Regions from separate parts of the Enterococcus sp. AAFC-DPL-6103 genome, predicted to be linked through region 1. Evidence: predicted binding sites of a transcription regulator. Region 1 holds the regulator's gene; the other holds the start of a gene.
What was found. The regulator LexA, encoded in region 1, represses DNA repair genes until DNA is damaged. The targets are predictions, from matches to a motif close to CNAACANNTGTTNG.
Positions count from the first base shown of each region.

Region 1 (15,265 bases):
AAATTGTTACTTCTGCCTCTGGATGATTGTTTAAAATACTTTTTACAGCTGCTGTTCCAGCATGGGTGCAGCCAATTACAACTACTTTCATGGTAATCCCTCTTCCTACTAAACTTTTTGTCTTTTGACAATGCTAACTATAGCAAAAATAAAACGGATTCAGAAATTTTATGCTTGTGAATTCACAAGTGAAAATCCGCTTACTTTTTAGAAGGTAACAGCAAAAAAACCTGTTAAAAAAAGCTTCATACAGTGGTCGTTTAGGCTTGCGAAAAAAACGGATTGTGAAAGTGTAAAAAAATAAACAACTATTTCATCCAGAATTTAGATAAAATAGTTGTTTATTGCTTTCTTTTTCACCAAGTACTACAAAATAGATTCGTTACGTTCTCTTTTTGGGATAACCCTTTCATTAAACAGACTCATTTGCTTGTGCTTGTTGACACTCTGGACATAAGCCATACAGTTCAAGGCGATGTTCATTGATCTCAAAATCAGTCAAACGGCTGGCAGCCATCTCAACATCTTCAAGACCAGGGTAATGAAAGTCCACGATTTTCCCACAGTTTTGACAAATCACATGATAATGACGTGTCGAAGTAAAGTCAAAACGACTTGATGCATCTCCGTAATTCATTTCCTGTACAAAACCAATAGATGTAAATAACCGAAGATTGTTATAAACTGTTGCGACACTCATATTTGGAAAACGGTGTTCTAACGCTTTATAGATTTCATCAGCTGTCGGATGAGAATGATGTTCGATTAAATACTCTAAAATTGCATATCTTTGAGGTGTGATCCGAATATTTTCATGCTTTAGTTTTTCGATTGCCTCGTCTACCAATTTGTTGCCCACATTGACACCTCCTACGTGATCGTTCACGTATTATCATACTATTTTTATTTTTCAAAATCTACATTTCATGAAGATAAAATTAAAATTCATGTTTTTCTATGCAAAATGTTAAAGTTAACCTAAAGATCAGCAAAGTATATAAAAGAGGCCAAGACACCTGCTCGTCTTGACCTCCTTACTGTCGTTGATTTTAATCTTCTTGATACAATGCAGTTGATAGGTAACGTTCACCATTATCTGGTACAATAACTAAAACTTTTTTCCCTTTACCCAATTCTTTCGCAATTTTTAAACCAGCTGCAATTGCAGCACCTGAAGAAATTCCCACCAAAAAGCCTTCTTGACGACCGACTTCTCTTGAAGTTTCCATTGCTTCCTCACCGGTGATTGGCAAAACTTCATCGTAAACTTTCGTATCCAGTGTATCCGGTATAAATCCCGTTCCGATTCCTTGAATTTTGTGAGGACCAGCTGGTTTTCCTTCTAAAACTGCTGACTCAGCAGGTTCAACGCCGATAACTTTTATTTCAGGATAGACACGTTTTAATTCATGACCAGCACCAGTGATTGTTCCCCCTGTTCCAATTCCTGAAACAAAAGCATCTAACCCAGCCACTCCAAAAGCAGCCTGAATTTCAGGACCAGTTGTCTTTTCATGGATTTCAGGATTGGCTGGATTTTCAAACTGAAGTGGTAAGAAATAATTATGTTCTTTAGCTAAACGTTCTGCTTCTCTGATGGAACCAGAAATACCGTCAGCACCAGGTGTTAAAATTAATTCAGCCCCGTAAGCTTTCATTAGCAAGCGACGTTCCATACTCATTGTTTCAGGCATTACGATAATCACTCGATAACCCTTAGCTGCCCCAACCATCGCTAAACCAATTCCTGTATTACCAGAAGTTGGTTCAATAATCGTGTCACCAGGTTTCAACCTTCCGTCTTGTTCTGCTTTTTCAATCATACTTAAGGCGATCCGATCTTTCACGCTGCCCCCTGGATTGAAGAATTCTAATTTAACATAAACTTCTGCAGAATCCTCTGGAACTATTTTGTTTAATTTAACGATTGGTGTTTCTCCAATCAAATCAGTAATTGCTTGATAGATTTGTGGCATGAAACTCTCTCCCTTCGACCTGTCTTTACTTCTTTATCATAATACAATCAGATACTATCTGGCGAATAATTCGTCTTAAAACAGGCGACAAAAAAGTAGTTTAGACAAAATATCTAAACTACTTTTTAAGAAATTTCGTGTCAAAAAATTAGTAACTTAAACGATTAAACAGATAGCTCTTGTCCAACCATTAATGAATAATCACTTAATCCGTTCTTTGCCATCAACTCATCGATAGACATCCCAAATTTTTGTGCAATCCCCCATAGTGAATCACCAGAGACAACTGTATATGTTTGACCAGTGCCAGTTGACTGAGTATTTCCACCATAAGTTGTTGATTGCGTTGTAGATGAAGTCGTCGTTGTGGTTGTGGTTGTTGTCGTGCTTGAAACAGAAACAGTTGATGGTGTATCAAAACGTGTTAAGTTGTATGTGCTGATCAATGAATTTAATTTTTCTCCATAAGTTGGATCAGTAGCATATCGGCCTGTCAAATAAGCCGTAGCATCATAAACACTGGTTGTGTTACTTTTCCAAGCTCCTGAGTAGTGATAGTCGCCAGTTGAAAAACTAGTTGACCGTAACACATTCGCATGGTCTTGGAATGATTCCCAATAAGAAGAATATTTACGGAATGGTTCATTCATTGTCACCCATTGACCATTTAAATATTCTTTTGTTGGCATATAAACAACAGCACCATTATAACTTCCCTTAACACCAAATAGATTATAGTTTGGTGCACTTGCTAATCCAGATGTTCCATAAGCACTTTCAAGCAATGCTTGCGCAATCATCACAGAAGCATATAAATCATTGTTGGCGGCAACTTCTGATGCAGACCAACCAATTTGGTTAATAAAAGACTGAGGATCAGTTGTCGTTTGGTTTGTACCTTGTTCATCTGCATGTGCACTTTGTGGTGCTGCTGTAACCATCATCGGCCCAACCAAAAGACTTGTTCCCATTAATGGAGCAATGGCTTTTTTATTAATCACCATAGGTTTCTTCGTCTTATGATGACGGGCGCTACGGGTTTTCAGCTCTTGCATTCGTATTCCTCCTCAAAATAAAAAAACTTTAAATAAAAGTTTTCTCCTTAAAACAAACTTAATTAAGTAAATTATACGTTTATTTTGACAAAATCTCAATTTATTCTGGACGTTTTCTGCTTATGTAACACAATTGTAATGTAAAAGAAATCAAACAGTAACTTTACTTCCAATAAAACAAGCCGGGAATTTCTCCCAGCTTGTTCTTATTTTAATTAAATTATTTTATTCTTATAATTCTTCGTAAGTTTTCACAACGTTTTCGACTGTGAAACCAAATTCTTCAAGAATAATATTTCCTGGAGCTGATGCACCAAAATGATTAATGGTGATTGTTGTTCCTTCTGCCCCAACATAACGTTCCCACCCAAATGGTGCAGCTGCTTCGATTGCGACACGTTTAGTTACCGATTTTGGCAGAACACTCTCTTTGTATTCGGAAGATTGTGCTTCAAACAAGTCAAAGCTTGGCATTGAAACGACAGAAACGTCTTTGCCATTTTCAGCTAAAACTTTTTGTGCTTTAACTGCTAAATCAACTTCAGAACCAGTTGCAATCAAGATACCTTCTGGTGTTTCACCTTGTGCTGGAGAAAGTACGTAAGCACCTTTTTTCACCATGTCATCGGCCTTTTCTTTTGTTGACGGAAGAACTGGTAAGTTTTGACGACTTAACACTAAAATAGTTGGTGTTTCTGTTGATTCCATCGCAATTTTCCAAGCAGCACGCGTTTCATTACCATCAGCTGGACGTACAACATGTACACCTGGCATACAACGAACAGAAGCAAGTTGTTCGATTGGTTCATGTGTTGGACCGTCTTCACCCACTGCGACTGAATCATGTGTTAATACATAAATAACTGGTGCTTTTTGAATGGAAGCAAGACGAATAGCTGGACGTAAATAATCTGTGAATACAAAGAATGTTCCACCATAAATACGTGTACCACCGTGTAATTGGATTCCGTTCATCGCTGTTGCCATGGCAAATTCACGAACACCGAACCAGATGTTTCGTCCTTCATAATTACCTGGTTCAAAATCAGTTTCAGTAGCAACCATTGTGTTGTTTGAGCCAGATAAATCAGCAGAACCACCCCATAAGCTAGGAACTGCTTTTGAAATTGCTTGGATCATATCTTTACTTGATACACGACTTGCTTGGCTGTGACCTTCATCATAACTTGGCATCTCAGCATCCCAGTTTTCTGGTAATTTTCCAGCAAACGCATCTTCAAATTGTTGTGCTAATTCTGGATAAGCGTTTTTGTAATTAGCAAATTTTTCATTCCATTGTGCTTCTGCTTTTTCGCCCTCTTCGACCATTTTTTCATGGAAACGAGTAGCTACTTCTTCAGGCACTGTGAAATCTGGGTAATCCCAACCATACACTTCTTTTGCCATCTTGATTCCTTCATCACCAATCGGTGCGCCATGGACAGAAGATGTTCCTTCGTTAGGTGAGCCATAACCGATAACTGTTTTCACTTCAATTAGTGTTGGTTTTTCAGTTTCCCTTTTAGCTGCTTCAATTGCGTTAGAGATAGCTTCTAAATCATTTCCATCTTTCACTAGGATATGTTGCCAGCCATACGCTTCGTAGCGAGCGCCAACGTTTTCTGTGAAGGCTTTTGAAGTTGGGCCATCAAGTGAAATATCATTTGAATCATATAAAACAATTAATTTTCCTAATTTCATGTGTCCAGCCATAGAACTTGCTTCTTGAGACACACCTTCCATTAAATCGCCGTCACCACATAAAGCATAAGTATAATGATCAACAATATTAAAGTTTTCTTTATTATAAGTTGCTGCAAGGTGTGCCTCTGCCATTGCCATACCAACAGCCATGCCGATTCCTTGACCTAGTGGACCAGTTGTTGCTTCAACGCCATCTGTATGATGGACTTCTGGATGTCCTGGTGTTTTTGATCCCCATTGACGGAATTGTTTCAAGTCATCAATTGTTACTTGATAGCCAGATAAGTGGAGTAAACTGTACAACATGGCTGAACCATGCCCAGCAGAAAGTACAAAACGGTCACGATCTACCCAATTTCTCGAAGTAACAGGATTTACTTTTAAATGTTTTGTCCAAAGTGCATATGCCATCGGTGCAGCACCCATCGGTAAGCCTGGATGACCTGAGTTTGCTTTTTGTACAGCTTCAATACTTAATGTACGGATTGTGTTAACGCCTAGTTGATCAATTTTGTCGAACAAAAGAACCCCTCCAATTTAGGTTTTTTTTACTGTAATTCATTTCATGCTCATTTTAGCGGATACAGTTCAAAAAATCAATGCTTTTTTGGTATTTTTTACCAAAAACCACACTAACGGTCATGTAACCCTTTTTCTTTTTGAATTTCTTTTAATTTATCTGGTGTCACATCATTACCTTCTGGATCAACGATTTTCATTCCTTCAATATGATGTCTCATGCCAGAGCGAAAAGCTGTCAAATATTCTTCTCTCAATAAAATCTGTTCTTTTTCTTCTTCTTTTGAAAGTCCTTCAGCTTTTTTCTTTTTGGCTAATTCATTAATACGTGCAATTTTTTCAGGTGATAACATTATCAGCCCTCCTTTTTTCTCTTCTTATATTATATAAAAAAACCAAAAAAAACAACTAGCGATCTCTATTTACATACGAACATTTGTTTGAAACAGCGCTTTTTATGTGGTATTATTTAATTATTAAGTGAAAGAAGGTGTACTTTGTGGCCCGACAAACTGAAACACGACAAATCGAAGTCTTACGTTATATCCACGAACAAGTGACCCGTAAAGGATACCCACCAACTGTTCGTGAGATTGGTGAAGCTGTTAACCTTTCTTCAACATCAACTGTCCATGGACATTTAGCACGATTAGAAAAAAAAGGATTCATTTTACGTGACCCGACAAAGCCACGAGCAATCGAACTAACTGATTTAGGGTTAGATCAAATTGGGATCAAACCATCTACTATTCCAATGCTCGGAGTAGTCACAGCTGGTGAGCCGATTCTTGCAGTTGAAGATGCCTCCGACTTTTTTCCTGTTCCACCAAATTTAACTTCAGAAGAAGGCAGCTTATTCATGCTGACCATTCGTGGTGAAAGTATGATCAATGCAGGAATTTTAGACGGGGATAACGTCATCGTTCGAAAGCAAGAAAGTGCTAAAAACGGCGATATCGTCATTGCTATGACAACAGAAAATGAAGCGACTTGCAAAAGATTCTATAAAGAAAAAAAACATTTCCGTTTACAACCTGAAAATGACTTATTAGAACCAATCATTTTAGATGAGGTCTCTATCTTAGGTTTAGTAGTTGGTCTCTATCGTAGCCACATTTATTAATATAATTAAACCAAAGAATTGCAGTAAAACTTCTGCAATTCTTTTTTTATTGATCTTACCTCTTTACAAACCGAACAAACATTCGTATAATGATTTTACGAACGAATGTTCGCATAAATAAATGAGGTGAGAATTCATGAAATCAATTAGACGTATTGGCTTGGTATTACTGGTTTTATTCTTAGGTATTTTGATTGGCAATTTTGGGATCCAACCGGCATTGATTATTTTTCTTCCGTTATTCACATTATGGTTCATGTTGTGGGACGAAAAAAAATATCGTCAAGCCGAACAGCGTAGGCTTCATGAAGAACATTTCTATCATGAACATTACTTACGCTCTCGGCAATCTTGAAAGAAAAATAAAGGTAATTAATCGTTCGTTACAATCATCTATTGGCTATTATACTGAAGGCAATTGCTTGTCCTTTACTTTGACTAATCCAAAGTATTCATTCAATAAGAACTATTATTCCCCTATCAAAAAAGACGATCAAAATTTTGATCGTCTTTTTGCATTTCTTAATTAGTTGACTCTTTTTTTAATTCCCATGAAGCATCACTACCTGGTACAGATTGTGTCCACCATTTAGCAAGATATTGTTTGCCATTGTAATTTACAAGATCTCCTGCAACATATGTCCCGCCTTGATAATAATCTACACTCCCGTCCTCATTTTTTATTATTTCTTTTTCCCAAACTTGTGCAGATCCTGGAGTATCCCCTTTTGTCCACCATTTAGCCGTATAAGTTGCTCCTTGATAGGTAACTTTGTCTCCTTTCACGTAAATCGTTGTTGAGGAATAGTTAGGTACATTTTCTTTTTCTTTGACTGTTACAGTAATTGTTTGCGTTGTCTTTTCACCTTTGCTGTCAGCAACCGTATATGTAAGATCATTTGTTCCAACTTTTGAAGTGTCGACATTTCCTGCCACAACTATTTTTGATGTTAGGTCACCATCTTCTTGATCGTTCGCTGTTACGCCAGCTAGTTTATCAAAGGTTGCACCAACTTCAATGGTTTGATCTTTCAAACCAGAAAAAATTGGTTTCGTATTCGCATTAGGATCCACTACTGTAATCGTCCGAATCTTTTCTGAATGGTTTTTCTGACTGTCTACCACAGAATAAGTTATTTGGTATTCACCAGCCTTTGAAGAATCCACCGTTCCAGTCGTCGTGATTTTAGCCGTTAGATCTCCATCTTCCTGATCAATCGCAGTCACGCCCGCTAAAGCATCAAAGGAATCATTCAACTCAATTGTTTCATTTGTTGCTCCTTTGATTACTGGTGCTTGGTCTCTTATGCCTGCCTCTCCGTCAAATTCACCCATAATTTTTGAAAATTCATAGGTTTCTTGTTCGAGTCCAGTATTTTTTAAATCTTCATTCAAATCATTGTCCCGATTCAATGACCAGAAAGAAAGCATGCCAATTTGTTTTTCATTTGCATATGCTAACAAGGCTTTAGCATCAGATTGAGTAAACGTTTCGTTTGCTTGACTTGATTTTCCTACCCACGGCGTCAAACCAATTTTCTGATATACTTGCGCGTCTGTCAGGTCTTGATTGGCATCACTATAAATGCGTTTTAATTGTCCAGCTAAGCTTTCTGATGCTTGTTCAACATATGTATAGTATGTATTTGTTGGCCCTGTAACAAATGCAGGTCCAAAACACATTGTCATGATATTCACACCATGAACCTCCACCTTTTTCTGAACAGCATCTTGTAGCACATTGTATGCGTCATTGTCTGTCCCTTCACCTACTAAACCAGTCGGTAAAACAGGGAACGTATACCAAACGTCAGGTGCTTCATCACCCAGCTTATCTTGCATGATTTTGATTGCATCATTATTTCTTTGCCAAGCTTCTTTATCACGTACATGGGCACCTTCGATATCGAAATCGATTGTTGTTAATCCGTAATGCTCGACAATTTCAATGTATTTATCCGCAAGTTCTTCAGCATTATCATAGACATCTTGAAGCGGCGTGCCGTTTTCTCCACCAAATGAAACTAACACATCTCCTCCTTGTGCGCGGAATTCTTTGATTTGTTTAGCAAATGCAGTGACAACTGAACCATTTGTTCCGGTACCATCTACATTATAGTACCCGCCAAAAGAAGCCGTCTTAGGATTACTTGGATCTGATACAATAAATCCGATATTTGCATAACTGATCTGTGATTTCTTCACTTCTTGACCAAGAGGATACAATCCTTGATACCCGTTTTCTCCGTTGTACCATAAACCGCCATCAATATATGGTGCAAAAACCTTTTCGCCCCATTTCACACCTTGTCCCGCATCGACGCCTGCATAAGGAGTATTAGGATCAACATCAGGATCAATCGTCGGTTCAAATGGATTAGCAGTGACCCCTGCATTAAGAGTAACTGAACCATCTGAAGCTATTGTCCCTACCTCTTCCCAACCAGTTGAAGTTGCTTCGCCTGATCCCGGCGCTACATCTGTCTCCCCATTCTTCCACCAAGTTGCTGCATAAATTTTACCATTGTGTTTGACTTGTTTTCCCGTTGTGTCAGAACTTCCAAATTCTGTTAACTTTGTGACCTTTGACCATTCCAACCAGTCCTCTTCTGTTAAACTTGTTGTTAATTTTGAACTTGTTTTTTCTTCAGCACGAACTTGGATGATTGGTTGGATTGTTGATATAGCAAGACCACCTAACATCAGTCCACAAACGAGTGGCGATGCTACCTTTTTTAGCAACTGTTCTTTTTTCAACGATAATCATTTCCTTTCAATAAACTATTTTACAAATTATGTTCGATGAATGTTTACGCATGTTTTGAACCCGGGTTTCAAAATATGCGTGAAACAACATCTGTTGTGAATACTAATAGACTCATGCATACCAAGCAACCCCCAAATAATGTCAGTAATTCGACATGTTCAGAGTGTTTTCGTTGCTCAAAATTGTTTTATTGGAAAGATTTCATTATTGTAAATGCTCTCTTTAAAGACAATTTTCAATAAATTAGTTCAATTATCATTCGTTAGAGGGATCTTCTAGTAATACACTTTTTTATCCCTGCAAAATAATGGGCATTTATCTGTTTTTTTCACTGTTCGTAAAAGCACATATTCTTCTTATTTAGAATTTAGCGTGAACTTATTAAGAAAAATTCTCAACAACTTTCATCTATGATTACTTTTAATAAGCGTTTTTGACAAAAATCGAATAAAAAAAAAGAGAGATTCCTAGAACAGTGTTGTTATCATATACACGTTATTTATATACGTAGAAAAATAGCTTAACAGCGTTTTTTTTAACATTTACTCAATAAAAAAATCTTCAGAAAAGACCAGACACTATGTCTTAGCCATTTCTGAAGATCCACTTAATTTTTATTAGTATTCCATCAAAGTGATGATGTCATAACCTTCAATTTTATCGCGACCATGTAAGTCCATCAATTCAATCAGGAATGCACAACCAACAACTACGCCACCTAATTTTTCAATTAGTTCAATCGTTGCTTTGATCGTACCACCAGTTGCTAACAAATCATCACAAATCAGTACACGTTGACCTGGTTGAATCGCATCTTTGTGCAAAGTCAATGTATCTGTACCATATTCTAGGTCATAAGTTACTTCGATCGTTTCACGAGGTAATTTCCCTTTTTTACGAACTGGTGCAAAACCCACGCCCAACTCATACGCTACTGGACAGCCTACAATGAATCCGCGTGCTTCAGGTCCAACCACCATGTCAATTCGTTTTTCCTTTGCATAATCGACAATTTGTTTTGTTGCTTCACGATACGCATCTCCATCTGCCATTAACGGTGAGATATCACGAAAAACGATTCCTTTTGACGGATAGTCCGGAATACTGGCAATATAATCTCTTAAATCCACTGTTTGTTTCCTCCTAGGTTGTTAGCCATTTCTTAATGGTAGGAATATCACTTAATAGTAAGAATTCCTCAACTTTAATTTTCTTTAGTCGCTGTTGATACAGAGTGCTTTCAGTCAACGGGTGACTTTCTGGATGGGCGACTTTTTGTAAAACACCATCGTCTATTGTAACAAATTTCAATTCAAAAAACACCTGAATCATAAAAATTAATAATTTTTCTGGAATTTTCAAATACTGAGCGACTGCTTTTGTCTTATAACGAATATCAACTTTATCTTGTGTTTTAATAAACTGGAACAAACGAGCATATTGTTCTCTAGAGCCTACTCCATTCAGATAAGCTTCTTGTGAAGAGATCCCTAATAAATAAACTCGGCTAAACGTTCCTGCATTAAAAACAGCTTTCAACTCATCAAGTTCAGTTGGACAATCCACTAACACAAGTGATTCTGGTTGATTCGTCTCCACCCAACGCTTCATCTGATCCATTTTTTCAAAGATAACTACTTGCTCGCGAATACTTGGCGAAACTTGTTTTTTAACTGCTTCATCAAAAGCTAGATAACATGCTTTTTCTGGTAACGCCTCTTGATCTCGAAATCGTTTTGCACGCCAATCAAATACTTGCAGCCCTTTGACCTCAAAATCAGAAACCAACAGTTGCACCTTTTTTTGACCATTCCATTCATTCACTGAGAGTTTGCCAACAATATCAAGTGAATCATTCAACAGTTCACTTTCCTGAGAGCCAAACCCAAAGGCAACTGCATCCAGCTGTTCACCCTCATCTGTTAAAACAAATTTCAAATGTTGTTGATTTGCACCAATCTTTTTCACTTGTTTGGCTGTCACCTGTTGAAATAAAAACTGTGGCACAGGATTATCTGTCCCAAAAGGTGCTAATAATTTCAGCTCATCTAACAATGTCAAAGAAGCATCTTTAGGTGAAAGCACCTCATCAATTTGCATTGTTGGTCCCTTTGTTAGATCAATCTTGTTTTCTTTTACATACTCATTCATTTTTTCTTGTAACACTTCAAGATTTTCTTGAGGCATAGTTAAACCAACAGCTGCATGATGTCCACCAAAATAGGTAAATAAATCTCTTGTTTGGCTCAACATTTCATAAAGATTCAAAGCTTCTACGCTGCGACCTGAACCTTTGGCAGTTCCATCTTCTTTTAAAGTCAGTACGATAGTTGGCTTACCTGTCTCATTCATGATTTTACCTGCCACGATTCCCAAGACTCCTTCATGCCAACCGCTATTCGCTAATAAATGGATACTGTTAGCAGGATTTACCATAGCTAATGCTTCCTGTGTGATTTCTTCAACAATACTTTTTCGTTCTTCATTGATTTCATTTAATTTTTTTGCTTGTGTGTGTGCAACTTCTTCATCAAAGGTCGCCATCAGTTCAACAGCTGGATTAGGATCGCCCATTCGACCAATTGCATTCAAGCGCGGTGCAATCGAAAAACCAATCGTCATTTCATCAGCATCTTTCATTTTCGCGCCACTTTCAGCAAACAATGCTTGTAACCCAATTCTTTCTGAATGACGAATTGCATCAATGCCTAGTGAGACCAAACTACGATTTTCCCCAGTTAGCGACACTAGATCAGCGACTGTCCCAATTGCAACCAGATCTAAAAATTCTGCTGGTGCTTCTTCCAACAAAGCTGTTGCTACTTTGAAAGCCACACCTACGCCTGCTAAATCTGTAAATGGATAGTTTCCATCTGGATGTCGTGGATGGACGATGGCAAAAGCATCTGGTAACACAGCTGGCATTTCATGATGATCAGTTACAATAACGTCAACTCCAACACTTTGAGCATAAGCAATTGCTTCATTTCCAGCAACGCCGTTATCAACTGTGACAATCAATTGTGTCCCTTGACTGATTTTCTCTTTGTAGACCGCTTGATTTGGGCCGTAGCCATGTTCAAAACGATTAGGTAAGAAAGCTTCTACTTCGGCTCCTAGTAATTCAAGTGTTTCTTTCATGATTGTCGTACTTGTGATTCCATCGGCATCGTAATCGCCATAAACTAGAATTTTTTCGCCACTGATAACTGCTTCTTGGATTCTATTGATTGCTTTATCCATGTCATGCATCAAATAAGGATCATGTAATTCTTGTTCTTTTGGATGTAAAAACTGTTTGATTTCTTGTTCTTCCTGATATCCGCGCTGCCAAAGCATTCTGCCAATAAAAGGAGATAAGTTATGGTTATTGATTAGCTGAAAAAAAGCCTCAGAAGGTTCTCCGGTACTTAATTTCCAATCATAATTTGCTTGCTTCACTGTCTCACTCCTAACTTAGTTATTATAGCAAACGAAAACGACAAAAAGAAGAGGGGGAAAAGAACGTTGTAGCTCCAAGCGGTCAGCTTAAAAAAATAATGAGCAACTGGCAAAAATAGCTTTTCATATTTTAGACAATTGAGAATTATTTCAAGGAGTTACTTGGGGAACACCGTGAATAAGGTTGCAGCTCAAGCGGTCAGCTACAAAAGATAAGGGGTCAATCTTTCTTTACTCATTTCTTGGATAAATACCTCTCTCATTTAGTAACTATTAGACTTCCGCTATACAGGGACAAAAGAAAAAGGCGTACGATATCATCGTACTCCTTTTCTAGTTTACCGGTTAGTCAAAATAATTGAAGCTTTGTTGTGGCGATTGCGCACGATCTTCTTTAGCATTGCCAGTCTCTTCTAATTGGCTGATTTCCACTGTTTTTGCTTGTAGTTCTGCTTGGTAAGCAGCTTCTAGCTCTGCTCGTTCGTTGCGAAACTCTCGTTGTTGTTCTTCTTTTGCTGCTTCAATTTTTTGTTGTAAATTAGTTTGATGCTCTGCAAGTTCCTGTGTCAAGTTTTTGATTTCTTTTTTTTGTTGCCACAAACTAGCCGAAGCTGTTAAAAAGACGATCAAAGCACCAATCAGTGCTGAACCAATAATAACTAAAATCAATGGTGCTGAAAATGAAGCGAAGCCAAGACTCACTGGAACTTGTTCAATATTGAATACTGCAAATAAAACGATTACTAATACTAAAATAAAACCTAAAATCACACTACTTTGTTTTTTCATTTTTCCACCTACTTTTTGTTAAAAATTCCTCCAGCTAAATAATCTCCAATATGCGGGAAAAGCGTATAGAATTTGGCTGCAATTTCCATGACAACAGGCTGGTTGATTTCACGTTTTGGATGACTCATACTCCGCACAATTTGTTTAGCTAACTTAGTTGGATCCAATACAATTTGTCCTAAGTTTGCTAAATATTCTCCACTTGGATCTGCTTTATCGAAAAATTCTGTAGCAATTGGTCCTGGATTAACCGTCGTGACTGTAACCCCTAATGGTTTTAATTCCAATCTTAATGCATTAGAAAAACCAATCACAGCAAACTTAGTTGCAGAGTAAATCGTTGATTTGGCTGTAGCCATTTTCCCTGCCATTGATGCTAGATTAATGATGTGGCCACTTTTTCTTTCTGCCATATCGATGGCGAATTTTTGTGTCAAGACCATCATACCTAACACATTAACTTCAAACATATCATAAGCTTTGCCTAAATCAAATTGCAGAAAATCTTCGAAGATACCAAAGCCAGCATTATTGACCAAAACATCCACTCGTCCGACTTCCGTCATTACTTTTTCATACAAACTTTCTACACTTTCTGGATTGCTAACATCAACTTGAAAAGCATACGCTTCTTTTCCACTTAATTCTTGGCACTTTGTTTTTACTTCTCCAATCAATTGAATCCGTCGAGCACAAGTAACCACAATCGCTCCTTGTTTTGCCGCTTCGTAACAGATTTCTGCACCTAATCCCGCAGATCCGCCAGTTACTAGTACCACTTTATTTGCTAATTTCATGACAATTCCTCCTCATCTCTAAATGGAATCTCAATCACATCAAAATCTTTCATGATCGTTGTATTTGGGAAAATTTCTCGTGCTTCCTTTTCCAGCTCTAAGGCCGCTTTACCAACATATCGAGCGCTAATATGCGTCAACAATAATCGTGCAGTCTTTGCTTCCGTGGCAACTTCTGCTGCTTGATGAGAAGTTGAGTGAAAATAATTATGCGCCATTTTTGCTTCATTTTTGTTAAAGGTACTTTCATGAACCAATACGTCACTGTTTTTAGCAAGTTCAATAGCACTAGCCGTTTTTCTTGTATCACCTAAAATCGTTACGATTCGTCCTTTTTTATCTGGACCAACAAATTCTTTGCCATTAATTATTGTCCCATCTTCTAATCGAACTGTTTCGCCACGTTTCAACTGGCCATAAATCGGACCAGCAGGCACACCTAATTCTTTCAGGCGTTCTACTTGCAGCTCACCCTTATGATCCTGTTCGACAACACGATATCCGTAACTATCGATTCCATGATTTAATTTCTTTGTGTATACTGCAAATTGTTGATCTTTAAAAATAGGTTCATTCTCACGAACTTCAATAAATTTCAACGGATAACTTAAACGAGTTTGCGAAACAGATAGAGCCGTCTTAACAAACTGTTCTACTCCTTTGGGACCATAGATTTCCAATGGAGTATCTCCACCTTGGAATGAGCGACTACTAATCAAACCTGGCAAACCAAAAATATGATCCCCATGTAAATGTGTAATAAAGATTTTTTCGATTTTTCTTGGACGAATATTTGTACGCAAAATTTGCATTTGTGTGCCTTCACCACAATCAAATAACCAAATTTCATTGCGTTCATCTAATAATTTTAACGCGATACTTGTTACATTTCGCTGCTTTGCAGGCACTCCTGCGCCTGTCCCTAAAAATTGTAATTCCATAATCTACCTGACTTTCTGTGAGTTCCCTCTAATTTTAGGGGAAAATCAACGGATAAGCAACCGAAAAAGACAGAGAAACGTGCCTAAAATACACTTTTCTCTGCCAGAATTTACTTTTTTCATCAGAATTACCCAACCAAAAAAGAAAACGGA
Region 1 is NZ_CM177102.1:1,485,078-1,500,342, forward strand. Features, by position in the region: gene AC4BC3_RS07120 (NADH oxidase) at 1-91, opposite strand, end outside; gene AC4BC3_RS07125 (transcriptional repressor) at 413-859, opposite strand; gene cysK (cysteine synthase A) at 1,050-1,976, opposite strand; gene AC4BC3_RS07135 (glucosaminidase domain-containing protein) at 2,141-3,031, opposite strand; gene tkt (transketolase) at 3,263-5,257, opposite strand; gene AC4BC3_RS07145 (DUF896 family protein) at 5,368-5,607, opposite strand; gene lexA (transcriptional repressor LexA) at 5,754-6,377, shown strand; gene AC4BC3_RS07155 (hypothetical protein) at 6,514-6,732, shown strand; gene AC4BC3_RS07160 (immunoglobulin-like domain-containing protein) at 6,900-9,134, opposite strand; gene AC4BC3_RS07165 (adenine phosphoribosyltransferase) at 9,762-10,274, opposite strand; gene recJ (single-stranded-DNA-specific exonuclease RecJ) at 10,288-12,585, opposite strand; gene AC4BC3_RS07175 (LapA family protein) at 12,931-13,374, opposite strand; gene AC4BC3_RS07180 (SDR family NAD(P)-dependent oxidoreductase) at 13,383-14,171, opposite strand; gene rnz (ribonuclease Z) at 14,168-15,112, opposite strand.

Region 2 (15,265 bases), 390 kb from region 1:
GACACCTGATTTTACTCTATATCTGGATGTTGATTCTGATACAGGATTGCGTCGTATCCAAAAAAATCGTCAGAATCAAATTGATCGATTAGATTCTGAGGGACTTGAGTTTCATCAACGAGTTCGTCATGCGTATCTAAAACTTGCAGAAGAATACCCAGAACGTATTCATAAAATTGATGCAAGATTAAGTTTTGAAGAAGTTCTTCAGGCTAGTTATTATGCCATTATTGATAAATATCCACAATTTTTTGAAAATTAGGAAGGTGACTGTGTATGAAAATTATTTTAGCTATTATCCAAGATAAAGATAGTAACCGTTTATCGAATGAACTGATTGATGCCAATATTCGCGCAACAAAATTATCTTCAACTGGTGGCTTTTTAAAAGCCGGCAATAGCACATTTATTGTAGGGATTGAGGATGAACGAGTAGACGAAGCACTTGAAATTATCAAAAAGACTTGTGAATCTCGTAAACAATTTGTTTCAACACCAGTTACGTTGGATATTTCTATGGATGGTGGTGTTCCTTACCCAGTAGAGGTGGAAGTTGGCGGAGCAACAGTCTTTGTTTTACCTGTCGAAGGATTCCATCACTTTTAGGAGGAGCTATGAAACAAGAAGAGTTAGTAAAACTGGCTCAAATGCAACATTTCGTTTATCAACAACTTCAACGAAGTTTTGAGCATGGGCGTCTCGCTCATGCTTATCTTTTTGAGGGCGAAAAAGGAACGGGTAAATATGAAATGGGTATTTGGTTGGCCCAACATCTATTTTGTACACACTTAGTAGATAACCGGCCTTGTGGTATTTGCAATAACTGCCAGCGAATTCAAAATAATGAACATCCAGATGTATTAGTGATCGAACCTGAAGGGCAAACAATCAAGGTCGATCAAATTCGTCGTTTACAAACAGAATTTAGTCGAAGTGGCTATGAATCAAAAAAGAAAGTTTTCTTGATCAAGGAAGCAGAGAAAATGAACGTTAGCGCGGCAAATAGTCTACTTAAATTTTTAGAAGAGCCACCGGGTGATTTTCTAGCAATTTTAGAAACGGATGCGATTGGTCGGATTTTACCAACGATTCAATCACGTTGCCAAGTTTTACATTTTCAAGAACTTTCAAAAGAAGTTTTAATTCACAAATTACAGGAAGAACAAATTCCATTGGAAAAAGCGAAACTTTTAGCATTCTTAACCAACAGTTTACGAAAAGCAGTTGAAATCTCAGAAGATGAATGGTTTAATGAGGCTAAGGACTCGATTTATCAGTGGTTCACTTATCTACAAAAGCAAGATCCTCAAGCATTTATCTATGTCCAAAAGAAATTGACTAAAGTATTTAAGGAAAAAAATCAACAGTTTATGGCACTTTCAATTCTGTTATTTTATTTCCAAGAAGCACAAAAGCAAGCAATTGCTACTGAAGAATCAAGCAAAACAAAAAAAGCCAATCAAATCATTGAACGCATTTTAGTTGCTGAACAAAAATTGCGTAGTAACGTGAGTTTTCAAGCAGTAGCTGAACAGTTCGTTTTACAAACGATTTTTAATTATAGCTGAGTAACCAAGGAGGTTGGAAATGGTAGAAGTAGTAGGCGTCCGTTATAGAGATGCTGGGCATATCTATTATTTTGCGCCAGGGGATTCTGAATATTTTTATAATGATAAGGTGTTAGTCGAATCTCAACAAACCTTACATATTGCAACAGTTGCCATTCCCAAACGAGAACTTGATTCCCAAGATTTACCAGAAGAAGTCAAACCAATTTTGCATAAAGCTTCGGCTACCGAGCTAGCAAAAGAACAAAAAAATCAACAAGATGCTACCGAAGCGCTGAAAATCGCTAAACAAAAAGCACGTGAACATGAACTAGAAATGAAAATCGTGAAAGTGGAGTATACTTTTGATCGCAGCAAAATGATTTTTTCTTTTACTGCTGATGGACGAATTGACTTTCGGGATTTGGTGAAAGAGTTAGCAAGTATTTTTCGGACTAGGATCGAGTTACGCCAAATTGGTGTCCGTGATGAAGCAAAAATTATTGGTGGAATTGGGCCCTGTGGTCGACCATTATGCTGTTCGACATTTTTAGGAGATTTTGTACCGGTTTCGATCAAGATGGCGAAAGATCAAGGTCTTTCTTTGAATCCAACAAAAATTTCTGGCTTATGTGGACGTTTGATGTGTTGTCTGCAATATGAGAGCGCAGAGTACGAGGCAGCAAAAAAAGAACTCCCTGACTTTGGGAAAATGATTGAAACACCTGATGGTAAAGGGAAAGTCGTAGGATTAAATCTACTTAGCCGAATGGTAAAAGTTCGGTTGACGGGACGAGAAAATCCAGTGGAGTATGAATGGGATGAACTAAAAGACTTCATTCAAGTAGGTGAGATGAATGGATAAGCGATCTTTATATGACGGTTTAAACCAGCTAGAATCAGAATTACGAAATACCTTAACTGAATTAGTAGAAATGAAGCATGCACTTCATGAAATCGTCGAAAAAAATACCACGCTTGAGATGGAAAACCAACGTCTGCGTGAACATTTGCGTGAGCTGAATCAAGTAGCCGAAGCACCCGCTGAAAGTGTCAAACAAGAATTATCGAAATCCCGGATGAATTTAGAAAAAATTTATGAAGAAGGTTTTCATGTTTGTTATGACTTATACGGTTCACGTCGCGAAAATGATGAGCCGTGTGCGTTTTGCTTGGAAGTTATTTATCGTGAAAGTGGACGGTAATATTTAAAATTTATCTATGTTAGGGCAAAGATGTGAGTCAGTCGACTTGTGTCTTCGCTCTTTTTTATTAAGGAGGCAGGAAATGTATAACCAAAAAAGTTTTAAGGATCATTCAGGTATAGGAACTTTATATCTTGTTCCCACACCGATTGGTAACCTTGAAGATATGACTTACCGAAGTGTTCGTCTGTTACAAGAAGCAGACTTGATAGCAAGTGAAGATACACGTAATACACAAAAATTATTAAATCATTTTGAGGTAGAAACACCACAGAAAAGTTTGCATGAACATAACTACAAAGAAAGAATTCCATACTTACTTGAACAATTAAAAACAGGACAAAGCATTGCCCAAGTAAGTGACGCGGGAATGCCTTCTATTAGTGATCCTGGTCATGAATTAGTTGTTGCATGTATTGCAGAAGGAATCCCAGTCGTATCAGTACCCGGCCCTACAGCAGGTATTACTGCTTTGATTGCTTCTGGTCTCGAACCACAACCGTTTTTATTTTATGGGTTTTTACCAAGAAAAAAGAAGGAACAAAAAGAAATATTGATGCAATTAAAGCCTCAAACAGCAACACTTATTTTTTATGAATCACCTTATCGTGTAAGTGCTACACTTGAAAATATACGCGTGGTACTTGGAAATCGTCAAGTGGTGTTATGTCGGGAACTAACTAAAATTCATGAAGAATATCTACGTGGAGATGTAGACGAACTATTAATGTATCTAAAAGAAAATCAAATCAAAGGTGAATGTTGCTTGATGGTCGCTGGCGACGATGGTAGTTTGACTGAAGCAGAGGAAGTTATTCAAATCTCTTTGAGAGAACAAGTAGAAGCCTTGATTGCAACTGGTGAGAAGCCAAATGCTGCTATTAAGAAAATAGCTGCGGCAAATCACCTGAAAAAGCAAGAAGTTTATCGACAATTTCATGAATTAGATGAATAGTAGCAAATTCAATAACCAATACACAAAAGCTTAAGGAGCGAAACAGAACCATGTTTTGCTCCTTTTTTGAATGGTGACTTAGTGTACATATGAAAACGATTCGTGTAGAAGAAATTCAATTTTAAAAATAGATATTTTTTTACATGAAACAAAATACACGGACGATTTTTTGTTGAATAAGTCGAACTATCTTATGATTATGCAAAACGAATGGCATACCCATTTATCAATGATCATACATTTTTTAAAACCTCAAAGTTAAATTAGAATAGCTTGATAGGGAACAAAAGTTCGACTATAATAACAATGAGAATAAGATCGAGGTGAATACCAATGGAACTACAGTTTCCTTTACATAATGATACATCAAGAAAGATCATCCATATCGACATGGATGCTTTTTTCGCCTCGGTTGAAGAACGCGATCATCCAGAATTTAGAGGGCACCCATTAGTGATTGCTCGCCATCCCAGTGATACTGGTGGTCGAGGTGTCGTGACAACGGCAAATTACGAAGCGAGACAATATGGGATTCATTCAGCGATGAGCGCACAAAAAGCATTTGAATTGTGTCCAACAGCCATTTTTAAACCTGGTGATCATCAAAAATATTCGGAAGTATCTCAAGTTGTTCGTGAAGTTTTTCGGAGATACACTGAAGTCATCGAGCCAGTTAGTATCGATGAAGCGTATCTAGATGTGACAGAAAACAAAGTGAATTGTAAATCAGCAATTAAAATTGCTCGAATGATTCAAGCAGATATCTGGGAAGCAGTTCATCTAACTTGTTCGGCAGGAGTTAGCTATAATAAATTTCTGGCAAAACTGGCTTCTGATTTTCAAAAACCACGTGGAATTACTGTGGTGACACCTCAAGAGGCTGTCTCTTTTCTAAAAAAATTACCAATAGAAAAGTTTCATGGAGTTGGAAAAAAAACAGTGCCAAAAATGAATGAGCTAGGAGTTTTTACAGGTGCAGATTTATATGAGATGAGTGAAATGCAATTGATTCAAAATTTTGGGAAAATGGGGTATTCCCTTTATCGAAAGGTTCGTGGGATTCATGATTCGCCTGTAAATGTTACGCGAGAGCGAAAATCAGTTGGCAAAGAACATACCTATGGTCAGCCACTCCAGACAGAAGAAGCTGTCTTAGCACAGCTTCGACAGCTAGCAGAGAAAGTAGAAGAAGCACTGAGAAAAGTCCAAAAACACGGGAAAACAGTCGTATTAAAAGTTCGCTATACTGATTATTCAACAATTACGAAACGGATAACCTTACCAGAATACATTTATAAAAAAGAGGCACTTTATTATCAGGCCAGTTTGATTTGGGAAGAAATTCTTGGTGTCGAGAAAGGCATTCGGTTGTTAGGGATAACACTCACTAACTTGGATCCTATGACCTATGAAAATATAGTTTTGCCTTTATGGGAATGAATGATTGATTATAAATAAGAGAAAGCACACTATCTGCGAGGTGCTTTCTCTTATTTGAGTTATTCTGATATATTAGTATTTGCTATTTTTTTTATTAGTAAGGTGAAAAAAATAAAATTGACGTATTGACAAAGCCAAAATTGGCGAATATAATGCAAGTATCAAATTAACTGATATATCAGTTTTAGGAGGGATTCTGTGATTGACTTAAAAGGTTGGCAAAAATCAGTAACGGAATTAAAACAAGTTGGCATCGCTATTCCTACTTATGATGTTGATGAAGTTAAGAAAAAAGGAAAAAAATCGCCAGTGTGGCTTCATTTTGGTGGTGGAAATTTATATCGTGGATTTCATGCAGAAATTGCACAGCGATTAGCTGATGCAAAAGAATTAACTGCTGGTATTGTTGTTTGTGAAACTTTCGATAAACAAGTAATTGATAAGGCTTACAAACCGTTTCATAGTGATGTAGTAGAAGTTATCATGCATGATGATGGGACCTTAGATAAGAAGCTTTTAGCTGCGACAGCAGATGCTTTCTTTTGTCATCCTAGTGAGAAAGAAAGTTTTGCACAAGTCGTTCAATATTTTGAAAATCCGGCCCTAAAGTTTACGACCTTTACGATTACCGAAAAAGGGTATCACTTGAAAGATGCTGCTGGGAATTTTTTTCCTGTAGTAGAAGCGGATATTCAAAATGGCCTTGAAGCTCCGCAACATACGATAAGTATTGTGACGGCTTTATTACACAAACGATTTTTAGCGGGAAAATTACCAATTGCCATGATTTCCACGGACAATTTTTCACAAAATGGAAAGCGATTCCAAAATAGTGTGCTGACAATTGCACAAGGATGGCGAGAAAAAGGCTTTGTATCTCAAGCATTTATCGAGTATTTAACTGATTCTGAAAAAGTAGCTTTTCCTTGGAGCATGATTGATCGTATTACACCAAACCCTGCAAAAGTTGTACAGACGGAACTTGAGAAACTCGGTTTTGTTGATATGGAAATGATCCATACAGAAAAACATACGAATATCGCACCGTTTGTGAATACCGAAGTTGTCCATTATTTAGTGCTCGAAGACTACTTTCCGAATGGACGTCCTGCTTTAGAAAAGGCGGGCGTTATCCTTACAAGTCAAGAGATTGTTGATAAAGCAGATGTGATGAAAGTCACCACTTGTTTGAATCCACTTCATACGGCTATGGCCATCACTGGTTGTTTACTTGGTTATCAATCAATTGCAGCTGAGATGGAAGATGAAGAAATTGTGGGATTAATCAAAGCCATTGGGTATCAAGAAGGCTTACCAGTAGTAGAAGATCCAAAAATAATTGATCCCAAAGAATTTATTGATGAGGTGATTGAAAAACGTTTGCCTAATCCCAATATTCCAGATACACCACAACGAATTGCAAGTGATACTTCCCAAAAAGTAGCGATTCGGTTTGGCGAAACAATTAAAAAGTATGCAGAGAGATCAGCTACACAATCACTTGTATTTATTCCAGTAGCGATTGCTGCTTGGTTGCGTTATTTGTTAGCAATTGATGATGAAGGAAATACATTTGTACCAAGCTCTGACCCACTATTACCTGAATTACAGGAGCAACTAAGAAGTCTTCATTTAGGTGAACAATCTGCGGAAGTGATCCATCACAGTGTTGCAACTATTCTAGCCAATGAAACTATTTTTGGGTCAAATTTATATGAAGTTGGACTTGGTGAAAAAATCGAACAAATCGTAGCAGAAATGTTAGTAGGTCCTGGAGCAGTGAGAAAAACGATTCGTACCTACTTAACAAATTTCGGAGGAAGATAATCATGGAAATGACGTTTAGATGGTATGGTTCACAAGAAGAAAAAATTACATTAGAAGAGATTCGCCAAATTCCAGCGATGAAAGGCATTGTGGGAACGCTTATGGATATCCCCGTTGGAGATGTATGGCCGAAAGAACGAATCAAAGCATTGAAAGAAGAAATTGAAGCAGCAGGATTAACATTAAAGGTAATTGAAAGTGTGAATGTTCATGATGATATCAAGATTGGTTTACCAAGTAGAGACAAATATATTGCAAATTACCAACAAACGATTCGTAATTTAGCTGAATTCGGTATTGAAGTAATCTGCTATAATTTCATGCCGGTTTTTGACTGGGTAAAATCAGATCTTGATTATCGCTTGCCAGATGGCTCTTCAACATTAGCATATATCGCAGCAGACATTCCAGAAGATCCTGAGGAAATCATAAAAAAAGTGGAAAATTCAAGCAATGATTTTGAATTACCCGGTTGGGAACCAGAACGGTTGGCCAAAGTAAAAGAATTACTGCGAGCTTATAAAGAGGTGGATGAAACAAAATTGCGTGAAAACTTTGCCTATTTCTTGAAAGCAATTATCCCAACTTGTGAAGAAGTTGGAATAAAAATGGCTGTTCATCCAGATGATCCACCTTATTCGATTTTTGGCTTACCACGAATCGTGAAAAATCGGGAGGACTTGGACTGGATTTGTCGGGTAGTGGATAGCCCAGCAAATGGGATTACGTTATGTACAGGCAGCATTGCAGAAGATCCAGCAAATAATGTTTATGAAATCATGGCAGAGTTTTGTCAACGAGATCGAATTCCGTTTGCACATGTTCGTAACATTAAATTTATTCAAGGAAAAGATTTCTATGAAGCACCACATAAGTCAGAATATGGTTCATTAGATATGTATCAAATTTTAAAAGCAATGTATGATAACGGGTTTACTGGCTATATCCGTCCTGACCATGGACGCATGATCTGGGGAGAAACGGGACGGCCAGGTTATGGCTTATACGATCGGGCACTTGGAGCGATGTATTTGAATGGCATTTGGGAAGCTTTAGAAAAAGAGCAACAGAAATAATTCTAAACGATTCATTTCAACAGTAACAATGAAGGAGGTTGAGCAAGTTTCAAGTTCAGCCTCTGAATAAAAAATAAAAAGAAGGAAGCGCTTAACTATGTTTTTAGATGAAAATTTTTTATTAACAAATGAAGTAGGACGCAAGTTATTCCATCAATATGCCAAAGAGGAACCAATTATTGATTATCACTGCCATTTAGAGCCAAAAGCTATTTTTGAAAATCAACAGTATGAAAATTTAACTCAAGTCTGGCTCAATGACAAAGGAGCAGGCGATCATTATAAATGGCGCTTGTTGCGAGCAAATGGTGTGGCTGAAGAACTGATTAGTGGCGACGGGGATGATTATGAAAAATTTTTGGCATTTGTTAAAACAATTGAGAAGGCAGTCGGTAACCCAATTTACGAATGGTCGCATTTAGAATTACGTCGATATTTTTCGATTGACTTGATCATTAATCAAAAGAATGCACCAGAGATTTGGCGACAAGCAAATGAAAAAATTCAAACAGACGCATATCGTCCAAAAGAATTATTAAAAATGATGAAAGTCAAGGCAATTTGCACGACCGATGATCCTGCTGACGACTTGAAGTATCATGCAAAATTGGCACAAGAACATAATTCTTTTAAAGTATTGCCAACTTTTCGTCCTGACAACACTTGGGCAATTACTACAGAAGAATATCGTGAATACTTAGATAAATTAGGTGTAAGCGCCCAGATACCAATTCACACATTTTCAGATTTAACAACTGCTTTATCAAGAAGAATCGACTTTTTCCATAAAATGGGCGGACGTTTAGCAGATCAAGGATTAAATACATTTGTATATGCTTCAGCAACAGAAGAAGAATTAGATGTCATTTTAGCACGTGCATTAACTGGAGAAACGAACTTTACAAGAACTGAAGTTGCTCAATTTACAACAGCAATCCAAAAACATTTGATGGGAGAATACTATCAACGTCAATGGACGATGCAAATGCACATGAACGCCTTTCGAAATGATTCAACGAAAATGAAACGAGAAATCGGAATCAATGTTGGTGGTGACTCGATGGGAGATCAAAGTGGACTGACAAAAAATATCGTAAAATTATTTGCAGAAGTTGAAGAAGCAAACCAGTTACCAAAAACGATTTTATACTCGCTGAATCCAAATGACTGGTTACCACTAGCAACTGCTATGCAAAGTTTCCAAGGGGAAATCATTCAAAAACTTCAACTTGGTTGTGCGTGGTGGTTTAACGATACTTGTGAAGGAATGCGCAATCAATTAACCATTATGGCGCAACAAAGTTTATTGGCTAATTTTACTGGAATGTTGACTGATTCTCGCAGCTTCTTGAGTTATCCACGTCATGAATATTTCCGTCGCGTATTATGTCAGCTCCTAGGTGAGTGGGTCGATCAAGGTCGTTTACCTGATGATAATGAATATTTGGGACAAATCGTCAAAGATATTTGTTTTGACAATGCGCATGAATATTTTGGTTTTTTTGAAAGCTGACGGAAGGTGGATGAAGAGAAATGGATAAGAAAAAACAGTGGGTTTACCAACCTAAAAAGATTACAATTGGTCGTGGAGTGGCTTATGGATTGACTGATTTGATGGGCGGCGGTTGGAATAATATCGTTTCAGGAGTCATTTTTGCTTTCGTGTTGAGCCAAGGAATCAATCCGGCGTTTGCTGGAGCAATCACAGGGATTGGTCGAATTATTGACGCGGTGTTTTCCTTATTCTTTGGTGCAATCACGGATGGCTTTTATCGAACAAAATTAGGTCAACACTTTGGCCGACGTCATTTCTTTATTCTACTAGGCGGAATTTTGTTCACAGTTTTATTTCCATTATTCTGGGTTCAAGCAGATAGCTGGGTTTATTATCTAGTGATTTATGTAGCCATCGAACTTGCAATTGCTATGGTTTTGATCCCATGGGAAACTTTGCCAACGGAAATGACCACTGATTACAACCTCCGTACGATTTTATCTAGTTCACGCATGTTTATTTCTGCCACTGGGACAGCGCTTGTTTTCTTAGTGTTAGCAGCGTTGCAGCACATGAAAAATCCGAATGCCTATCTTATTACTGGAATCATTTGGACGGTGATTTTTGTTGTCGCTATTTTTGTTTCTTACCGAACTACTTGGGAACGTCCGTTGACACCAGAATTTTTAGCAGAGTTAGAGAGCCAGCCAAAATTATCTTTAGGTGAATTCGTGAAAAAAACAGTCAAAGATTATTTTTCAACCTTTAAGAATCGTGCATTTCGCCAACATCTAGGTATTTATTTATTGTCATTTACCGGAAAAGATTTTTATTCTACTTTGCTACCAACTTTTATTATTTGTTGTATTCATGGTGTGAAAGAAGATACACCTTGGACACTCCAAGCACTTTCTATTTTTGGTATCGTTGCAACATTAGTGGCTGCACGATTGATGTTGACACATGGACCTCGCTATTTGTTTACACTTAGCTACATCACGATCATCATTACTATGGTTGGTTATTTCTTAACATGGGCACTCCATATCCAAAATGCTTTTTGGGTCTTAGTAATCATTTCAGTTTTTTATCAATGTGCGCGCGCAATTTTAGAATTTACACCATGGAATGTTTTTCCATTTATTCCAGATGTTGACCGCATGATGACACGAGGCGATCGCGCGGGCATCTATGCAGCAGTGATGACGTTCTTTAGAAAATCAACGGGTGCATTCGCTTCTTGGATTGCTGGGATTTTATTAGCAGAAATTGGCTTTGATTCAAAAACGATGACGAACTTTACGAATACACCACATCATATTCAAACGGGAATCGCATTGATTTTCTTTATTGCCCCTGTTATATTGATTTCTTGCGCGTTAGTGATGGCACTAACATTCAAATTGAATCGTGAAACACACGAAGTATTGAAACAAGAAATCGATCGCTTAGAAGAAGGCGGATTGAAAGAAACAGTTACACCAGAAGCAAAAAATGTCGTAGAAGAATTAACTGGGCATCCGTATCAAGACGCTTGGCCAAAGCAACCTGTTATTTGATGACCTACTGAATATACTGAATAAAACAAGGAACCTTTTTGATTATTAAAAGGTTCCTTGTTTTTTTGTTGATGACTTTAGTCAGTGTCAATTACGAAAGAGGTTGGAACGAAAAAAACACGCGTACTGCGGGTAGATATTTACTTCATTTTATCTATTTTTGTCAAAAAATAGATAGGTAAAAAATAATACGAGAAATGATTTCCTAGTATACTTTCGAAAAAAGGGGGGAGTCCAAGTGCAAGTCATTGATCTCCAATGTTTTGTGGCAGAAATTGACGGATGTAATAAATATATTTTATTTGATACACGACCAGCTTATGGGAATGTAACAACATATTTAAATAATGAAATTGAGATTGTATTGAAAAAAGATGAAGAAGAAGTGGCATACCTCTTTAATCATAAGTTTGATACAATCATGGATCTTCAAGATTACAAATGGGTCAAATCACAAGCAAGCGAAAGGCAAGTGTCTTATTTTTTACCAGATATAACCATTTATTGTGTGAAAGTGAAAAGAAAAAACACACAAGAAGAATTGTATAAAAAAATTGCGTTACCTCGAAGTTATTCAACGATTGAAATGGTCGATCGACGTTTGACCCGTTTTTTTCAGGAAAGCTGTTTTGAATGGATAGATTGTCAAGAATTAGTACATTTTGATGAATTAATTAGCTGAAAGACTAGGCTTAGTCACTTGTTAGCAGTATTTCTGCTATGTACTAAAAAATGAATTATTTTTTTTTGTGTTGATTTTCTATGAATTAAAATAATTATCAAAAAGAAATGAAGATAAAATATGTCTTAGCAAAAGGAAAGAAGGTAAAAAATGAAAATGTTCAAACATAAAAAAAGAAAAGCATTGATTGCTGGACTATTATTTTCAGCATTGATCTTGCCAACTCAGATCAATGCACAAGAAACCAGCAATACCATTCCTACAGATGGATTGACTACAAAACAAAATGCAACTGAAGTATCACCACGAATTAGTGTCGGCACTGGATATAAGAACTATATCAATAATGTGACGATTACTGGTGGAGGAATGTTAAATATCTCTACTGGCTCAAAATCAATGTTACAAGTGGGTATCGGTACACAAACAAAAACTGTGATTAAAATCGATCCCGAGATTGCTTCTGAGTTTTTCAGCACACCTAATTATAAACAATATATCCACGGAGAAGTAAAAACGAATCCAACCAGTGGAATTGGGACACATCGTCGCGATATTGAAGATATTTGGGAAAAGAAACCAAGTTTAGGTAATCTTTATAGCCAAGAAACTGCATACTACGATCAGGATCTACAAGCAATCGTTTTGAAAACTGAAAAAGCAATTGCAAGTATCACCGCTTATCAAAATGTTGATTTACGAATTGATTTAGGTAAATGGCATACAGATACTGAAAAAGTAGTTGAAAGAAAATCAATGTATCGTTTTTCTGTCAACTCTGCTTCTGCTGACTGGGGATTAGGATGGAACTGGGGCGGTTCAGAAACAATTTTAGATCAATGGGGCTTATGGGGAGATGGCAATCCATTTGAACGTGGTTCATGGATTGAGGATCCCGTAGAACCTACTTCTTTGAAAACTGAAGATGATGAGCATTTTTCTGGTAATGGAAAGCAAGATATAAGTAATGAACATGAGACAGAATATAGCGTTACCTTAAAAAAAGGAAGTTCTACGATCAAATCAAATATCCAAATGGATGCGACCGGCAATTGGGATGCTGATTTATCTGGATATGGTTTAAAAAATGGCGATACGATTTCAGCCTATGTAGTTGGAAATGAAACACAACCTAATGGAAATGGTGTGAAAGATCGTAAAGAATCTAGTGCGACACGTTACACAGTTGGGAAAGATTCTATTCCTTGGGACCAATGGAAAGTGGTAGCACCAACTATCAATGATGCGTATGACGAAGAAACATTAATCAGTGGATTGCTACCTAATCAAAACTTACAAAAAAATCGTTACTATACTGTGAAAGTATTGGTTGATGGTAAAGAAGTGTATAGTCATGATTATGACGGTGAAAGTAATGAATATCGTGCACCGATTTTCGGTGACGAGCTAGTTAAAGGACAAACAATCGAAGCTTACATTATTGGAAATGAGCCAATCGAAGGAAGTAACGGAACGGTCATCCCTAAAGAAAGTGCACATGTGAAAACTGTTGTTAAGGAAAACCAAGAATCAGAAAATACTTGGGAGAATTGGCAAGTAAATGCACCTAAAATCGATCGTGAAACGACAGAAGGTGATACCTCTGTTGTTGTCGAAATCCCATCGCAAAACCGTTTCAATGGTCGTAGCTATGATATGGAACTTACATTGAATGGTGAAAAGATAGCAACTAAAGCTATTTCAACATCAGGAGCTCAATTAGATATCTCTTTAGATAAGCCATTAAAAGAAAATGATGTCTTAACAGCAAAAGTCATCGGACATGAAGATGGCGAGAAGGACAAAGTCAGTCAAGTAGATCAATGGAAGATCGTTGATAATACTAACTGGTCAGACTGGCAAGTAAATGCGCCAACGTTGAACGAAGTCAAAACAACAGATACAAAATTAACAGGGAACGTAAACGAACAAGATGTTGAAGCAGGACGCACGTATGAACTAAAAGCGACACTGAACGACAAAGAAATCGGAACAATCAAAGTGGAAGCTGGCAAAGAATTCAGCATGGACTTACCAGAAGGCACGACCTTAAACGAAGGAGACAAAGTAGCCGTCCAAGTCATTGGTCATCAAGCAGGTAAAGAAGACAAAGTGAGTGAACAAGCGAAACAAACTGTAGTTGATGGAACCAACTGGTCAGACTGGCAAGTAAATGCGCCAACGTTGAACGAAGTCAAAACAACAGATACAAAATTGACAGGGAACGTAAACGAACAAGATGTTGAAGCAGGACGCACGTATGAACTAAAAGCGACACTGAACGACAAAGAAATCGGAACGATCAAAGTGGAAGCCGGCAAAGAATTCAGCATGGACTTACCAGAAGGCACGACCTTAAACGAAGGAGACAAAGTAGCCGTCCAAGTTGTTGGTCATCAAGCAGGTAAAGAAGACAAAGTGAGTGAACAAGCGAAACAAACTGTAGTTGATGGAACCAACTGGTCAGACTGGCAAGTAAATGCGCCAACGTTGAACGAAGTCAAAACAACAGATACAAAATTGACAGGGAACGTAAACGAACAAGATGTTGAAGCAGGACGCACGTATGAATTAAAAGCGACACTGAACGACAAAGAAATCGGAACGATCAAAGTGGAAGCCGGTAAAGAATTCAGCATGGACTTACCAGAAGGCACGACCTTAAATGAAGGAGACAAAGTAGCCGTCCAAGTCGTTGGTCATCAAGCAGGTAAAGAAGATAAATCAAGTAAAACAGTTGAACAAGTCGTTCAATCCATCAAACATCCTACGATTTCTGAATTTGACAAGGGGTATTGGCGTAATTATGGTCTAGTTTTTGAAGGGAAGATTGACAATGAAGATTGGGATTTATCTGATGCTTCTCATATTCAAAAACAAGGATTAATCTACGATGAATCAGGTAAAATCGTCAAAGAAATGCCAGCAGCTAACCATAACTGGTACGACCCAGCGAGATACAATGGGTATCAAGTCATTGTCGACAATGATGTATTAGGTGAATTAGTAGCTGGAAATTACACGATTGGTATGCGCGTGACAATTGATGGACAAGTAATGGACGAATTACCATTACAAATCAAACCACAAATGACACGAATGGGTCCTATCCATAATGATTTCAATGATTTAGAACAAGTAACGTTAAAACAAAATACCATCAAACCGGGTGTCATCAATAACACTCCAGGTTTCAATGTGTCAACTTCAAGTGAGACAGAAGAAGTTCATTTGTTTAATAAATATTGGAATGATGAAGATCAATTAGTTTTTGATGGTTACTTCATGAACGTTGCGCATCAAGGCACAACTAAAAAATTACAGATTACTGACAAAAAAGGTCAAGAAGTCTATCAAAAAGCAGAACTCGAAGCTGCACCAGATTCATGGGGAGTTCCGACCGGTGTTGCTGATGATGATACATTCCAAGCAATCATCCCAATCGAATTCCGTGATCAAAGTCAATATGATTATACGAT
Region 2 is NZ_CM177102.1:1,875,703-1,890,967, reverse strand. Features, by position in the region: gene tmk (dTMP kinase) at 1-262, shown strand, start outside; gene darA (cyclic di-AMP receptor DarA) at 277-606, shown strand; gene holB (DNA polymerase III subunit delta') at 615-1,568, shown strand; gene AC4BC3_RS08995 (PSP1 domain-containing protein) at 1,588-2,412, shown strand; gene AC4BC3_RS08990 (DNA replication initiation control protein YabA) at 2,405-2,752, shown strand; gene rsmI (16S rRNA (cytidine(1402)-2'-O)-methyltransferase) at 2,835-3,707, shown strand; gene dinB (DNA polymerase IV) at 4,041-5,147, shown strand; gene AC4BC3_RS08975 (mannitol dehydrogenase family protein) at 5,346-6,974, shown strand; gene uxuA (mannonate dehydratase) at 6,977-8,050, shown strand; gene uxaC (glucuronate isomerase) at 8,148-9,563, shown strand; gene AC4BC3_RS08960 (MFS transporter) at 9,584-11,104, shown strand; gene AC4BC3_RS08955 (hypothetical protein) at 11,343-11,786, shown strand; gene AC4BC3_RS08950 (hypothetical protein) at 11,937-15,265, shown strand, end outside.
Region 2: dinB (DNA polymerase IV) is a predicted target of LexA. The motif match lies at 3,988-4,001, and genes of this name have one in related genera.